One region of the Anaerosporomusa subterranea genome, then DNA from elsewhere that is predicted to be linked to it. Evidence: riboswitches for the same ligand, from Rfam matches in the RefSeq annotation. Region 1 holds a riboswitch; the other holds the start of a gene.
What was found. A riboswitch is a leader RNA that binds a small molecule or an ion and turns the genes downstream of it on or off. The one in region 1 is predicted to bind S-adenosylmethionine.

Region 1 (7,766 bases):
TCTCTGCCGCTAACGGAAGAGACGAGGGAGTTATTGCGTTTAGAGCACTTCACCGCCATGAAGCGGTCTGCCTATCTGATCAATATCGCCCGCGGCGATGTCATTCGTCAATCAGACTTGGTTCAGGCACTTCAAGAGGGATTAATTCGCGGCGCTGGCCTTGATGTCTTTGACCAGGAACCGTTGCCTGAGGACAGTCCCTTATGGGATATGCCAAATGTCATCATTTCTCCCCATGTTGCCGCCAGTTCGCCATATTATTTAGATAGGGCGATCAAGACCTTCGCCGATAATCTTGCCCGCTATGCAAACGGCGGAGAGATGTTTAATATTATCGACAAGTCCAAGGGATATTAAATAACAAAAAACCCGGCCGAAGCCGGGTTTTTGCTATTTCAGGGTAGAGGCTGTTACAAAATGTTCAGATGCTAGGCGCGACGAGGATTACGCCGCGCCGCGTACGATACGGGTACGCAAGCAAGTAACCGCAGGAGCAACAACGCAGATGGGCGTTTTGCAACAGCCTCTATTAATTCAAATCATCTGCTTGGCGCAGCAGGCTAAGTTCCTTTGAATCGGCCATGCCGGCAGGGTGATGATGATAGCGGACTAAATTGATGACCTGTTCTTCGGTTCCGGCTTGTCGCAGCAGTTTGGCGCCAATTTCTGGATGGTTCGCACTTACATAGAACGCATGGCGTAAGTTTTCCCAAGCACCGCCTCGTCCCTGTTTGCCCCACTTTTGAGCAAATCCGCTACCGAACACAGCCCTGCTGATAACAGCCATGATCTTATCGCTGGTGCTGACATCGCCTCGCCTGCGCCCAACATCATGTAACAGAGCTGCTTTGATCAAAACCGGCTGGTTAACTTCGCGCAGTCCACCAGCCAGCTCTGCTACAGTGTTTGCCACATTAAGACAATGCCGTTGATCTGGAAGGCTCATCTGCCTAAACAGCTCAAGTTCTGACTGAGTGAGATGCTTGGCGACAAAAGCCGCATCTTGCGGTGTAACTTCAGCCCGTATCGCTGATAACACTTGTTTAACGCGTCGCATTTACTCACCTATATACAGCAATTCCCGAAAACCGCGTTGACGTTGATTCTGTTCTGCCTTTGCTCTTAATTCAGCGATCGGTGAGAGTTCAACAACTGCGCCATCTTCGCGTAGTCGCCTAGTTGCTGCGATTGCCTCAAGTAGTTTTCCCTCTTGCCAACTTACATAAACGTCGCGCATGCCCTCTTGCTGATTGAGACCTTGCCGGTTAAGCGCCAGCAATAACCGCTCAATGCCCATTGCAAAGCCTGTGGCCGGACACTCCAGACCAAACGAAGCCAGCATGCGATCATAGCGTCCGCCGCCGCAGAAGGGGAACCCTAGTCCGGGAGTATATCCTTCAAACACCATGCCGGTGTAGTAATCGAAGTCACGAATAATGCCTAAGTCGAACGAAACATATTGCTGCAAACCATACGCGTGCAGCAATTCGAAAATAGCTTCCAAATTGTCGAGAGCGGCTCGGCTCGCAAAGTTAGTCACAAGGTCTCTAGCCGCGCTCAGTGCTTCCCGTCCACCACTCAAAAGTGGTATCTGACAAATTGCCGCTTGCTTTTCATTAGTCAGTCCACTCAGCTTCGTAGTGCGCTCGAGTCCCACTAAATCCCTTTTCACCAGACATTGTTTAATTTCTTGGCGTTCTTGCTCACTCAAGCCACCATCAGCCATGATACCGTTGATAAAATCCACCTGTCCCAGGCAAATGCGGAAATCGCGCAACCCGGCTGCAAGAGCGGCAGAAATAGCCAAGCCGATGACTTCAGCGTCAGCAGAAGGCTCAGATGCTCCCATCAACTCCACTCCAGCCTGGTGAAACTCGCATTGCCTGCCGGCTTGCGCTTCTTCATGGCGAAATACGTTTGTCAGATAAAACAGCCGCAACGGCAACGGCTTTTCCCGCAGCCGAGTCGCAGCCAATCTGGCAATTGGTATGGTCATTTCCGGTCGTAGCGCCAGTATTCGATTGCTACGATCAAAAAGGACAAACATTTGCTCAGACAGGTCTAAGCCCGTTCCGGTTGTTAAGGTCTGGAGATATTCCATTGTTGGAGTAACTACTTCCTCATAACCCCAAGAACCGAACTGGGTTGCCAACTTTTCCTCCAACACGCGTTTACCTCTGGCCTCAGCGGGCAAAAAGTCCTTAGTGCCATAGGGAATCTTGATTGCCGGCTCATTTGGTTTCATTGTCTCCTCCTTGCGCGAGTTGTTCCTCCAGACGCGTTAGCACGATATTATATCCGTCAGCGCCATAGTACAAACAGCGTTTAACACGACTAATTGTCGCTGTGCTTGCACCTGTTCGTTCGACAATTTCTTCATAGGTGTGACGCCGTTTTAACATACCCGCCACCTCAAGTCGCTGCGCTAGAGCCTTAATTTCACCAATGGTACAAACGTCTTCGAAAAATTGGTAACACTCTTCTTCTGTACGCAACAGCAAGATCGCCTTTACCAACTGATCGGTCAGTTCATCTTTCAGCTTTGGGTTTACCGTCATGACAGAATCCTCCTTTGTCTACACATATAACGCTAATTCGCCAATCATAACCATTTCCCTGCTTTACTTCTTTTATTCTTTACAAAGAGAAAATATAACAGAATAAGAGAACCGCTGTGGCGTCTTTGGGATATGGGCGAAACGATTTAGCGGTTAAAGCGTGCACTAAGATCGCTAGCGGCGCAAAGATAGTTATTATTCCGCTTTGCGGCGCTTGCGCCCTTCGCGGGCTTCGCGCTAACGACTTCTACGGTTATAGTTTCTGGACATTATAAAAAAGTATTGACTCCATATATTCAGTGTGCTAATATATATTTCATCAACTTCACACATTACCCATTCATCATGAGTTAGCTGAGGGACTGGCCCGATGACGCTGCGGCAACCATCGCTTTTGCGAAACGGTGCCAATTCCAACAGGAGTAATCCTGAGAGATGAGGGGAGACGGTATGTCTGCGTACCTCTTCACTCAGTGAAGAGGTTTTTGTTTTTTGTAGAAAGGAGAACAGCCTATGATTAACCTAAGTGGCATTGTAAAAACTTATCCGGGATCGTCGGGGCCGGTTCACGCGCTTAAAGGGGTCAGCATCCAGGTAAACAGCGGAGAAATATTCGGCGTCATCGGCAAAAGCGGCGCTGGTAAAAGTACGCTCATCCGTTGCATTAATATGCTGGAAAAGCCGACTGTTGGTACAGTCGTCGTGGATGGTCAGGAACTTTCATCCATGTCTGAAAGAGATTTGCGGGATGCCCGTAAGAAAATTGGCATGATTTTTCAGCACTTCAATCTATTGTCTTCACGTACGGTGTATGACAATATCGCTTTTCCGCTGGAATTAGTCGGCTGGGATAAGAAAAAGATTGAAGACGCGGTTTTACCTTTGTTAGATCTGGTCGGACTTAGCGACAAACGCAATCAATATCCTTCCCAACTAAGTGGCGGTCAAAAGCAGCGTGTCGGCATCGCCAGAGCGCTGGCAAGCCGGCCAAAGGTGCTGTTATGCGATGAAGCCACCTCTGCGCTTGATCCTCAGACCACACAGTCGATCCTGGAATTGCTAAAAGATATCAATAAAAGGCTTGGATTAACCATTGTCTTGATTACCCACGAAATGCAAGTCATTAAACAAATTTGCGACCGGGTTGCTGTGATCGAGAACGGTGTAATCATCGAACAAGGGCCTGTCATCGATTTGTTCGCCAAGCCAGAGACTACCACTACCCGCGAATTCATCCGGACGATTATCAACTATGATTTACCGGATATTTTCAAAGATACGGCCTTCTCGCCGGTTCCCTTGACAGACAGTCACTTAATCGTTCGCGTATCGTTTCTGGGAAAGGCCGCGAAAGAGCCGATCATCGCCTCCCTGATTCGCCACTGCAACGTCGATGTCAGTATTTTGTTTGGCAACATTGACCACATTCAGAACATACCGTTTGGAACATTAATCATTGAAGTAACTGGTGACACAACCTCAATGCAAAGCGCTCTAAACTATTTAGAAGCAAGAGAATTAGGAGTGGAGGTGATTGGCTATGTCAAACGAGATGCTCTTGCTATTAGCTGAATCACTGCTTGAAACGATATATATGGTTGGCGTCTCATCCTTCATCGCTACCTTGGTTGGCCTGCCGCTGGGAATAATCTTAGTGACAACTGCCCGCGGCCATATCCTGGAAAATATCGCACTCAACCGAACATTAGGCGCAATCGCTAACGCCGCCCGTTCCACTCCATTCATCATCCTAATGGTTGCGATTATTCCTTTAACCCGGTTGCTCGCCGGAACCTCGATCGGCACCAATGCCGCCATTGTGCCACTAAGTTTAGCGGCTATACCGTTTGTTGCGAGAATTATTGAGTCCGCACTGCAGGAAGTTGATCGCGGAGTAATTGAAGCAGCACAGGCGATGGGCGCGTCACCGACTCAGATTATCATCAAAGTTCTAGTCCCAGAAGCGCTGCCCGCAATTATTCTCGGTCTTACTCTCACGATTATTAATCTAATCGGTCATTCGGCCATGGCGGGCGCCATCGGTGGCGGCGGACTGGGCGATCTGGCCATCCGCTATGGCTATCAGCGTTTCCGGGCCGACGTTATGCTCATCACTGTCATTATCTTGATTGCTCAGGTTCAGATTGTACAATCCTGCGGTGATGCACTCGCCAAGAAGTTTAGGAAATAAGAAAAACGCTGCCACGGTCTTTGAGAACGAAAGAACGGTTTTTGGGCCGCGAAAACGCGAAAGGCGCTGCGTGTCTTTCGCGTTTTCGCGGCCAATCACTTTCACCGAGCGCAAAGGGATTGTGTTAAAATGGAGGATTATTAAAAATGAAAAAACTTTCCGTATTACTTCTTGTCGTATTTGCCGCCACTGTGTTCGCGGGTTGCGGCGGCGCCAAACAAGACGCGTCGAAAGCCAGCTCGATCAAAGTAGGCGTCACAGCAGGTCCGCATGCCGAGATCATGGATGTAGTGAAGAAAATCGCCGAAAAAGACGGCCTCAAGATTCAGGTCGTTGAATTTAATGATTACATTCAGCCCAATGTTGCTTTGAACCAAGGCGACATTGATGTAAACAGTTTCCAACATGAGCCGTATCTTGACAACATTGTTAAAGATCGCAAATTTGAACTTGTTTCCATTGCCAAGACTGTAATCTTCCCCATGGGACTGTATTCAAAAAAAGTGAAGAACCTGACTGAGATTAAGCCTGGCTCGGTTGTCGCCATCCCTAATGACCCGACGAACGGCGGCCGCGCATTGGCTCTGCTCGAAAGGCACGGAATGCTCAAACTCAAGCCTGGTCTTGGTCATAAAGCCACTGCCGCTGATATTCTAGAAAATCCGAAAAACCTGAAAATCAAAGAACTCGACGCTGCGCAATTGCCCCGTTCTATCGCCGACGTGGACTTGGCTGCAGTCAATACAAACTACGCCATCGCGGCTGGCATGGTTCCGGTTAAAGATGCCATTGCTCTTGAGGACGGCAACTCCCCTTACGCCAATCTGATTGTTGCGCGCATTAAAGACAAAGACAACCCAGCTTTCCAGAAATTAATCAAGGCCTATCAAACTGAAGAAGTCAGAAAGTTCATTCTCGATCACTTCAAAGGGTCTGTTATCGCAGCTTGGTAAGTTATATACTGTATACTTGTCCAGTCGCTTGAAAATTCAAACAACTCGTGTTATACTGTAATCAGAACAGAGGGAAAAGAAGCAGTTGGGCTCTCCGACAGGGAGCGATGGAGGTGATTCCATTGAAGGACGAAGGCGATTACCACCCGACAAGAAAATTCAGCGAGTTTTCTGTCGGTCAATGGAAGCCTTGCGACAATTGCATAGTCTAAGTATCACACATGTCATGACATGTTATGAACACAATCTAAATTGTGTAAGCAGCCGGCAAAACCCGGCTGCTTTTTCGTACGTTGATAAAGCCCCATCTACGTTGTTGACCTCGCAAACCCATTGCTAGCGTACCCTCTTGTACGCGTCGCTGCTGGATTCGCGAGGCCGCCTAGTATATGGGGCTTTCTAAACGCCCTTGTAAAAATATAAGGTTGATTTTTGCCACGGATAAAACCAGGCAAGTTTCTGCACGCTATAGATAGGGAGGTGACAAAAATGGCCGATCAGAATTTATCTATTAGTCAGCCTACGTTGGTTGCGGCATGGAACGAAAATTTACCGTTTCAGCTCCATCAGACAGATTCCTTTAGCGTGCGCGGCGATGCAGCTGATTCACAAGCGCTAAACATCCATGTTGACACAGCTGGTCATACAAAGTATAGCTTTGATTTCAAATGCACCTACCTTGACGACCGGTCTGTGCGAGTTGATTTAATTGATGTGGAAAAAGACGATGAATCAATAGATGAACGCACAACTATCGTCCAGGATCTAGTCGAAGATTATGTCCGTCATATCCACGAATGCGCTCAAGCAGTGCAATCCATCACTCACGATTGAGCCTGAGAACGGAGGAAAACCTATGAAAAAGCAGACAAGCCTCAACCCAGACAAAAATTTGATAAACACGGTGGATGAATTAAGCGTGCGGCCAACCAACAGTCACCAGGCCCAACAAATTCAGCAAGATCGCCGTGACAGGCGTAATGAAACCTTAAAAAATTCTTAACAGTTGCAAGAGGAGGAAACGCTATGACAAAACCCGAAGCATATCCCGTAGACCAATCCCCTGGACCAACGCGCGAAAAGAATGATGACAAAAATATGCCTGAACCCTTATCCGGGTCAAAAGAGGTTAAGAATAGAAACCACAAGGGCCAACGCCATGGCGGCCAAGGTTTCTAATGTGAAAGAGAAAATCGTCAATAAGTAACGCAAATTTGCGTTACTTATTGACGATTCCATAGAAGAATGTTTCAGTAACACGCTCGGCAGCTGCTTCGGCATCCTCTCCTACATACTTCTGGAATGCCATCATTGCAATAACGCTGAACATGCCATGGGCGGTGACAACAGTATCGCAGGGTCGGATAACTCCGGTTGCAATACCTTCGGTAAGCACCTGCTCGATAGAGCCAATCGTCCGTTTGAAGAAGCTATGGTATTTATCACGCATTTCGGCACTAATGTGAGAATATCCGTCATTGCCAAAACCGCGCATCTCGTGCATCAGCACCCGCCACAGGTCGCCATGCTTTGTGTAGAAAGACAGAATCAGCGTAACTAATCGTCTCAGCTTATCAAGCGGCTCTGTATCGGCCGTTACCGCCCGCTCTAGATCTGCCTCAAAGGGCTGACTGATTTCCTGGGTCAAGGTATAAAAAAGCTGCTCCTTATTCACAAAATAGTTGTATACTGTTCCCTTGCCAGTATCAGCTATCGCAATAATCTCATCAATTGTTGTACGATGGAATCCTTTACGGGAAAACACAATATAAGCAGCATCAAGTATTTGCCGCCGCTTGCTGCCAAAATTCTCTGAATGAGCAGAATCGCGTACTAAAGCCATGACTGCCTCCAACATGATATGTAATACGAGCATATAGAAATATTATAGATTACTCCAGCAATAAAGCCAAGATAATAATGACATTAGCCGACGAAAAGGCTTGCCACCCAATACGGAGCTGGCAAGTGCATCCCGGCAAATTGTATCTTGCTGACCGCCTGATAGGCGGGATTGCCGAATCCAACGCGCCCACACCCATGCTCGCCGCATCCATGTTTCTC
Region 2 (7,766 bases), on a different contig from region 1:
ATCGCTAGCCAAACACTGGCGATGTCTCCTGTTAATACGTTTATCATTCGTGATGCCCAAGAGTATGGTCGCCGCTTAGCATTTGAAAACTATTCGTCATTCATGACGCCATGGACGGCGTTTGAAGAGAAAGCACAAAGACTGAGCGAATTCACTGAGCAGGCTCAAATTTTCACACCATATATATTAGTTGCTGCAAATGCTCGGGAGAAAGCTCTCAGTAATCAACCTATTCTTCTCGAAAATAGCGAGAAGGCGCTTGCCCAATATAATGGTTATCTAGTCTTTAGTATCACTATCCATTCGCAAGACCCCTCTGCGCCGGTAAAGCTAAATGCAAAGCTAGTGCAAGATAAACAAACCCTTACCGCATACTACATATCTCCTCCAACTTATTCTCAATACAACGTTAATGGAAAAATACTGGCTAGTGCCCAATTCTATTTATATTTTGTTGACAAAACGCTCTTACGAAATCGCCCCGTTTTATTGTTGCTAACTGATGATACCAAGCATAATCGATCTTTTTTCTTTGATCTTGAAAAAGTACTCTAGAATATAATAATGCTATGCGAAGAGAGGAGTTTCCGGTGTTGAAAAGTATGACCGGCTTCGGCCGCGGCGAATTCATGGACAACCATCATCGCTTCACTGTGGAGATCAAAGCAGTCAATCATCGTTATAATGAAATTGTTATCCGTATGCCTAAAAATCTTAACTCCCTCGAGGATCGAATTCGGCGCCGCGTGGCAGATTCATTAGCCAGGGGGCGTATCGACGTTTATATCACACTAGATGAGTACGGGGGGAAGAAACGATCCTTAAGGGTTGACAAAGAATTGGCGATCGCTTACTATAAAGCATTAAGAGAGTTGGCCGATGTTCTAGATTTACCTGCAGATATCGCACTTAGGCAAATCGCTTCCTATCCGGATGTTCTCAAGTCGGAAGAGGTTGTGGAAGACGCCGAACAGCTATGGCCCAAACTATCGGTCGCCCTTGATAGCGCAGTCGATAATCTACTCAAAATGCGCACGAGGGAAGGTGCAAATATCGAAAAAGACCTATCACATCGTCTAGGCATTATCGCTAAACATGCTGCAGTTATCGAAGAGCGTGCTCCCCAAATCATCGAGGAATATAACGAACGACTTCTGGTGCGTCTGCGTGAAACGCTTTCGTTGCTTGGGAACCAACCTGATGAGGCGCGTGTGTTGCAGGAAGTTGCTTGCTTCGCCGAACGCACCAATTTTACAGAAGAGTTAGTCCGTCTAAACAGTCATTTTGATCAGTTCTATCGAACCATTGATTCCGATGAATCGGTTGGCCGAAAACTGGACTTTCTTTTGCAAGAAATCAATCGCGAGACGAATACGATTGCCTCTAAAGCAAACGATTTTACTGTCGCAAACCTTGTTGTTGAAATGAAAAGTGAACTGGAGAAGGTCAGAGAACAAATCCAAAACATAGAGTAATGTAGGCTGCAGTTCGAATAAGAGTAGGAGGTTTTTATTAATGGATATCAAACTCATCAACATCGGTTTCGGCAATATCGTCTCCGCCAATCGGATCATATCAATCGTGAGTCCGGAATCGGCTCCCATCAAGCGCATTATCCAAGAAGCACGCGATCGGGGCATGCTGATCGACGCAACCTATGGACGCAGAACCCGCGCGGTCATCATTGCTGATAGTGATCATGTCATTCTTTCGGCTGTGCAACCAGAGACGGTTGCCCATCGGTTAGTCAGCAAAGATGTCAGCGACGATGCTGCAGAATAAACAGTAAAATTATATCTGATAGAAGGAGTCTATATGATGGCGCGGCAGGGAATATTAGTCGTACTTTCCGGCCCTTCCGGGACCGGGAAGGGGACAATATGCAAAGAATTGCTGCAGAACTATCCTAACCTGCACTATTCTGTTTCAGCTACAACACGGTCGCCTCGCCCAGGTGAAATAAACGGTGTTAATTACTGGTTTGTTTCCGAGGCAGACTTCAAATCGATGGCTGCCAATGATGAACTTCTGGAGTGGGCCGAGGTTTATGGGCGATTCTATGGCACGCCCATAAAGTATGTTAAGGAACAACTACAAAGTGGCCTAGATGTTATTCTCGAGATTGATATTCAAGGTGCTATGCAGGTTAAAGATAAATTTCCGCAAGGAGTATTTGTCTTTATTGTTCCGCCTTCAATTAATGAACTGGAAACGCGGATACATAAGCGGGGGACTGAAACGCAAGACCTCATTGATTTGCGTTTGAGTTGCGTATATCAGGAACTCTCGTTTATTTACAATTACCAATATGTTGTTGTCAATGATGAAGTGCCGGAGGCAGTCAGGAAAATTGCCGCTATCGTTGAAGCTGAAAAGTGCCTTGTTGCACGTAATAAGGAAATCGTTCACGAAATTGCCGGCAGGCAAATATCGCCTAAGGAGGCAGACTTATGATCCATCCTTCATTAGATGTGCTCGTCAACAAAGTGGATAGCAAATACACACTCGTAGTCCTAACCGCTAAACGAGCACGCGAAATCATGAGCGGGGAAGCAACAACGGCCGACAGCAAATCCAATAAACCTGTCACGTTAGCGTTGGAAGAGATTATTCAAAATCATGTTTCCTTTGAACGAACGAAAGTCGGCATTAAATAGGAGGATCGCAAGTGCTAGCAGGGAAAAACGTTGTTATTGGCGTGACTGGCGGCATTGCCGCATATAAAGCTGTTGAAATTGTCAGTTTGTTAAGAAAGGCTGGCGCCAGTGTGCATGTTATTATGACACAGGCCTCAGCCCAATTTGTCACTCCGTTAACATTTCGTGAAATGAGCGGCAATCCGGTTGCTGTTAGTATGTGGGATGAGCCAAAGCAATGGCATGTAGCTCATATTGCACTGGCAACTCTAGCAGATATCATGGTCATCGCACCAGCAACGGCCAATATCATTGGTAAGATTGCCAATGGAATTGCTGATGATATGCTTTCTACTACGGTTATGGCCACCCAAGCGCCGATTCTCTTGGCTCCCGCTATGAATACACACATGTATCAGAACCCCATTGTCCAAAACAACCTGAGCAAACTCGCAAATCTCGGGTATTATTTTGTCGATCCCGAATCCGGTTTGTTGGCTTGCGGCACCGAAGGTCCTGGACGACTGGCAGCCCCTGGACGAATTGTAGATGAAATTGCGGCCGTGCTTTCCTCTCGCGGAATACTCAAAGATAAGAAGGTAATCGTCACCGCAGGAGGAACGCGAGAACCAATTGACCCGGTACGCTTTGTTGGAAACCGATCAAGCGGAAAAATGGGCTATGCGATTGCAAAAGCGGCAGCTAAAATGGGAGCTAATGTTGTTCTGATATCTGGCCCTGTTTCCTTACCTACGCCGCAAGGAGTTAGGCGGATTGATGTCGAAACAGCAGCAGCGATGCGGGATGCTGTATTGTCTGAATATGATGACTCAAACATCGTGATCAAGGCAGCTGCTGTCGCCGATTATCGTCCCAAACAGGCTGCAGTGCATAAAATAAAAAAAACCGGCGATAGTTTGGTTTTAGAGTTAGAGAAAAATCCTGACATTCTCTCTGAGCTTGGCCAACACAAACAAAAGCAGGTTTTAGTTGGTTTTGCAGCAGAGACGCAAGATTTATTGCTACACGCTCAGGAAAAATTAACTCGCAAAAATTTAGACATGATTGTGGCTAATGATGTGACATTACCAGGCGCAGGCTTTAACACAGATACGAATATTGCTAAGTTGATTTTCCGTGATGGACATATAGAGGATTTACCTCTGATGTCGAAAGATGAGGTTGCACTAGTAATTTTGAATAAAGTTTCTCAACTCTTATAAAATATTTGCTAAAAACCTGTTGCATTTTATGCCCTTATCCCGTAGAATAATCATGGTGAAAATTACATAGTACTACTCATCAAGAGTTGGTGGAGGGACAGGCCCGATGAAACCGCGGCAACCATTTGAGCATTCTCAAAACGGTGCCAAGTCCTGCGGAATAGCCGCAAGATGGGAGAGAATAACACCCTCTCTTGAGGGAGTTTTTTTTTACTGTGAAAGGATAGTAATTAGGAGGTATATATCTATGCGTAGACTTTTTACTTCAGAGTCGGTTACTGAAGGACATCCTGACAAAATCGCCGACCAAATCTCGGATAGTGTACTTGACGCCATACTGGCGCAAGATCCTTATGCCCGTGTAGCATGCGAAACGCTGATCACCACTGGTTTAGTCCATGTTGTCGGTGAAATCACCACCAACTGCTATGTCGATATCCCCAAAATTGTTCGACACACGATTCGCGATATCGGATACACTCGTGCCAAGTATGGTTTTGACAGTGAGACCTGCGGTGTAATAACTTCCATTGATGAACAATCTGCTGATATTGCTTTAGGAGTTAACAAATCGTTTGAAGCGAAAAAAGGCGAACTCGAAACAGTTGAATCCATTGGCGCCGGCGACCAAGGCATGATGTTTGGTTTTGCGACAAATGAAACGCCTGAATATATGCCTTTGCCCATTTCCCTAGCGCATAAGCTTGCGCACCGTTTATCTGAAGTTCGCAAGAACGGAAAGATGAATTATTTGCGTCCTGATGGAAAAACTCAAGTCACCGTCGAATATGAAGAGGGCAAACCAGTCCGGGTTGATACCATTGTCATATCTTCTCAGCATAGTCCTGACGTGGAAGGGATACAAATTAACAACGATATTATTGAACACGTTATCAAACCGATCGTACCGGCACATTTACTTGATGAAAATACGAAATACTATATTAATCCAACCGGACGTTTTGTTGTTGGCGGACCACAAGGCGATTCTGGGCTTACAGGCAGAAAGATCATTGTTGACACCTATGGTGGCATGGCTCGTCATGGCGGCGGTGCCTTTTCAGGAAAAGATCCTACAAAGGTTGATCGCTCGGCGGCGTATGCGGCGCGCTATGTTGCTAAAAATGTAGTAGCCGCTGGATTGGCTGATAAATGTGAAATTCAGCTCGCCTATGCTATCGGCATTGCCAAGCCAGTTTCCGTATTAGTGGAAACTTTTGGCACAGCCAAGGTTGACGAAGCGCTGATCTCTCAGTTGGTCCAAAAGCATTTTGACCTGCGACCTGCCGCAATCATCCAATCACTTGATTTGAGACGTCCGATTTACCGTCAGACTGCTGCGTATGGCCACTTTGGTCGGGTTGATGTAGACCTGCCTTGGGAGAGAACAGATAAAGCAACTCTGCTCCGCACTGATGCAGGGATCAAGTAATACTCATAAGATTTCACAAAAGGACGATACTACGCTTGTAGTACCGTCCTTTTATTTCCGCACTCATTAGGCAGCCTTGTTTTGCGGTGAAAACATTAAAATCGGGCTATACTACAACAGTTGGCACTATTCACGATAAGAAGGGAGGGTAGTGAGACGAAATGAAGACACGAGACAAGACCACGAATTCTGTGTACCGGATCGGCGGTCTTATGGGTGAACATTGCGTTGACCGCATCGAGCATACTCTATCTCATCTTGATGGTGTAAGCCATGTAAACGTGGATCAGACTAATAAGCAGGTATCTGTAGAATATGACCCCAACATGGTTAAAAGTGGATATATCGAAGAAACGCTACAGACACTTGGCTACTCCATCAGGGAATAGGAGTTGATTTTATGTTCATGCGTTTCAAACCGCCAGGAAAACAGAGATTTAAACATTATTATAAACGCCCGGCCATGGAGGCTGCAGAGGAATGGGATGTTAGCCCATACGCCGGTTCAAGTTGTTTGGATGACTGCTCGCTGAGAGAAATATTGCATCCCTATTCGGAAAAAATGCATATTCGATAGCTGGTTTGGGCTCCGCTAATGGCGGAGCCCAAACCAGTTTATGACTAACTTCGACATTCTTCAAACATGGATGAAGAGGATTTTGGCTTTCTACAGCCAATGTAGTATAATAGCATTATTTAAGGATAAAGGAACACTTCATGAAAATTGGCGAGATCATAATCAATGTGCCTACGCGCTCCTTGCAGCAGGCATTCAGCTATATAATACCACCTGAGCTTGACTTTCTCGCACCAGGCTGGCGAGTTATTGTTCCTTTTGGCAATAGAGAGGCTGAGGGTTTTATTATTGCAACCCGCGATGGCGATCCGGCGGAATTAAAACAAGTAAAGACGGCGCTCGATAATTTTCCTTGGTTTGATGACTCGATGTTACAATTGGCACAATGGCTATCAGACTATTATCTCTGTACTCTTGCTGAAGCCTTACGATTATTCGTACCAGGTAAAAAGGGGATTAAGACTCAGCAACTCTACCATTTAAATAGTTGTGATCCCATGCCCACCAGTGAAGTCTTTGACGGTAGTCTCAGTCTGATTGCTTTCATCGGAGCTAAGCAACCTGTGGACAGAGATGCTTTGGTGCGTCGATTCGGTCTTGACATACTGAGCAAACTACAACTTCTCGTCAACCGTAAGCTAGTCGTAATTGATAGCCAAGCGAAAACCCGCCAACAAAGCCGATTTGTTCAGGAATACTGCTTAGCCGACCCTGCCTTAGCCCGTCAGTCTCTACCAGAATATGTTAAAAGACCTGCGCAACGTCGTGTATTAGAAACACTGTTAGAAAAAGGCGCGATGACGAAGGAATCGCTGAAACAACTTGGCATATCAATAACCGGAGTACAGAAACTAATAAGCGACGGAGTCCTAACCTGTCGGCCAATTCTTCAGCTATGTGACAGCTATAGAGAATCTGAAATCACGACCATTGAACGCAAACCATTGACTAGAGAACAGGCTATCTGTCTTGAAAAAATCCAATCCGCTCTTATTAGTAACGTCTTTAAACCCTTTTTGTTACATGGCATTACTGGCAGTGGCAAGACTGAAATATATATGGAAGCGGCAGCAACAACGCGGAACCAGGGCAGACAAGTAATAGTCCTTGTACCGGAAATTGCATTGACAAGTCAAATCGTTAATCGTTTCAAGAATCGTTTTGGCAATGATGTCGTTGTTTTTCATAGTAAGTTGTCCTTACGAGAACGCTATGACGCCTGGCAACGACTACGTGAAGGCCAAGCCGGCATCGTAATTGGCGCCCGCTCGGCTATTTTTGCACCTATGTCAAATCTAGGTCTAATTGTTCTTGACGAAGAACATGAATTCACGTATAAACAAGAAGAGTCACCTCGCTACCACGCCCGTGATGTAGCATTAAAACGAGCCGAATTAGCAGGGGCGATTGTTATACTTGGCAGCGCTACCCCTGCCATCGAGTCCTATCAAACCGCATTGTCGAACCAATACACATTATTGGAATTGACAGAACGCGCTGACGGTGCTGTTTTGCCGTCCGTAGAAGTTGTTGATATGAGAGAAGAGATGGCGCAGGGGAGACGAAGCGTTATTTCTGACCGTTTAGCTTGCTTATTACAGGATACCATCAGCCGTGGCGAACAGGCTATCGTGCTATTAAATCGGCGCGGACACTCGACTTTTTTGCTGTGCCGGGAATGCGGTCACGTGATGCGGTGCCAGCATTGCGCAGTCTCGCTTGTCTATCATGCTGACGCTCAGAGCTTGCGCTGCCATTATTGCCGACGTCAAGAAACTGTTCCCGATGTATGCCCAGTCTGTGAGAGTCGCTATATTCGCTACTTTGGCGCGGGCACGCAAAAAGCTGAAGAAGAGCTGAAGCGACTGCTGCCGAATGCCCGAATACTACGAATGGAT

Region 2: it holds a riboswitch for S-adenosylmethionine, as region 1 does, so the genes downstream of both, metK (methionine adenosyltransferase) here and AXX12_RS15615 (methionine ABC transporter ATP-binding protein) in region 1, are expected to answer to the same signal.

Annotation. Positions count from the first base shown of each region.
Region 1 is NZ_LSGP01000025.1:136,492-144,257, forward strand. Features, by position in the region: gene AXX12_RS15595 (D-2-hydroxyacid dehydrogenase) at 1-357, shown strand, start outside; gene AXX12_RS15600 (HD domain-containing protein) at 530-1,057, opposite strand; gene hisZ (ATP phosphoribosyltransferase regulatory subunit) at 1,058-2,245, opposite strand; gene AXX12_RS15610 (YerC/YecD family TrpR-related protein) at 2,232-2,558, opposite strand; SAM riboswitch class I at 2,896-3,000, shown strand; gene AXX12_RS15615 (methionine ABC transporter ATP-binding protein) at 3,072-4,130, shown strand; gene AXX12_RS15620 (methionine ABC transporter permease) at 4,099-4,749, shown strand; gene AXX12_RS15625 (MetQ/NlpA family ABC transporter substrate-binding protein) at 4,896-5,702, shown strand; gene AXX12_RS15630 (hypothetical protein) at 6,192-6,536, shown strand; gene AXX12_RS19660 (hypothetical protein) at 6,559-6,705, shown strand; gene AXX12_RS19075 (small acid-soluble spore protein P) at 6,729-6,881, shown strand; gene AXX12_RS15635 (TetR/AcrR family transcriptional regulator) at 6,922-7,545, opposite strand.
Region 2 is NZ_LSGP01000013.1:338,565-346,330, reverse strand. Features, by position in the region: gene AXX12_RS05265 (hypothetical protein) at 1-555, shown strand, start outside; gene AXX12_RS05260 (YicC/YloC family endoribonuclease) at 591-1,475, shown strand; gene remA (extracellular matrix/biofilm regulator RemA) at 1,516-1,782, shown strand; gene gmk (guanylate kinase) at 1,819-2,454, shown strand; gene rpoZ (DNA-directed RNA polymerase subunit omega) at 2,451-2,657, shown strand; gene coaBC (bifunctional phosphopantothenoylcysteine decarboxylase/phosphopantothenate--cysteine ligase CoaBC) at 2,669-3,859, shown strand; SAM riboswitch class I at 3,933-4,037, shown strand; gene metK (methionine adenosyltransferase) at 4,107-5,291, shown strand; gene AXX12_RS05230 (heavy-metal-associated domain-containing protein) at 5,453-5,680, shown strand; gene AXX12_RS19195 (hypothetical protein) at 5,692-5,868, shown strand; gene priA (primosomal protein N') at 6,009-7,766, shown strand, end outside.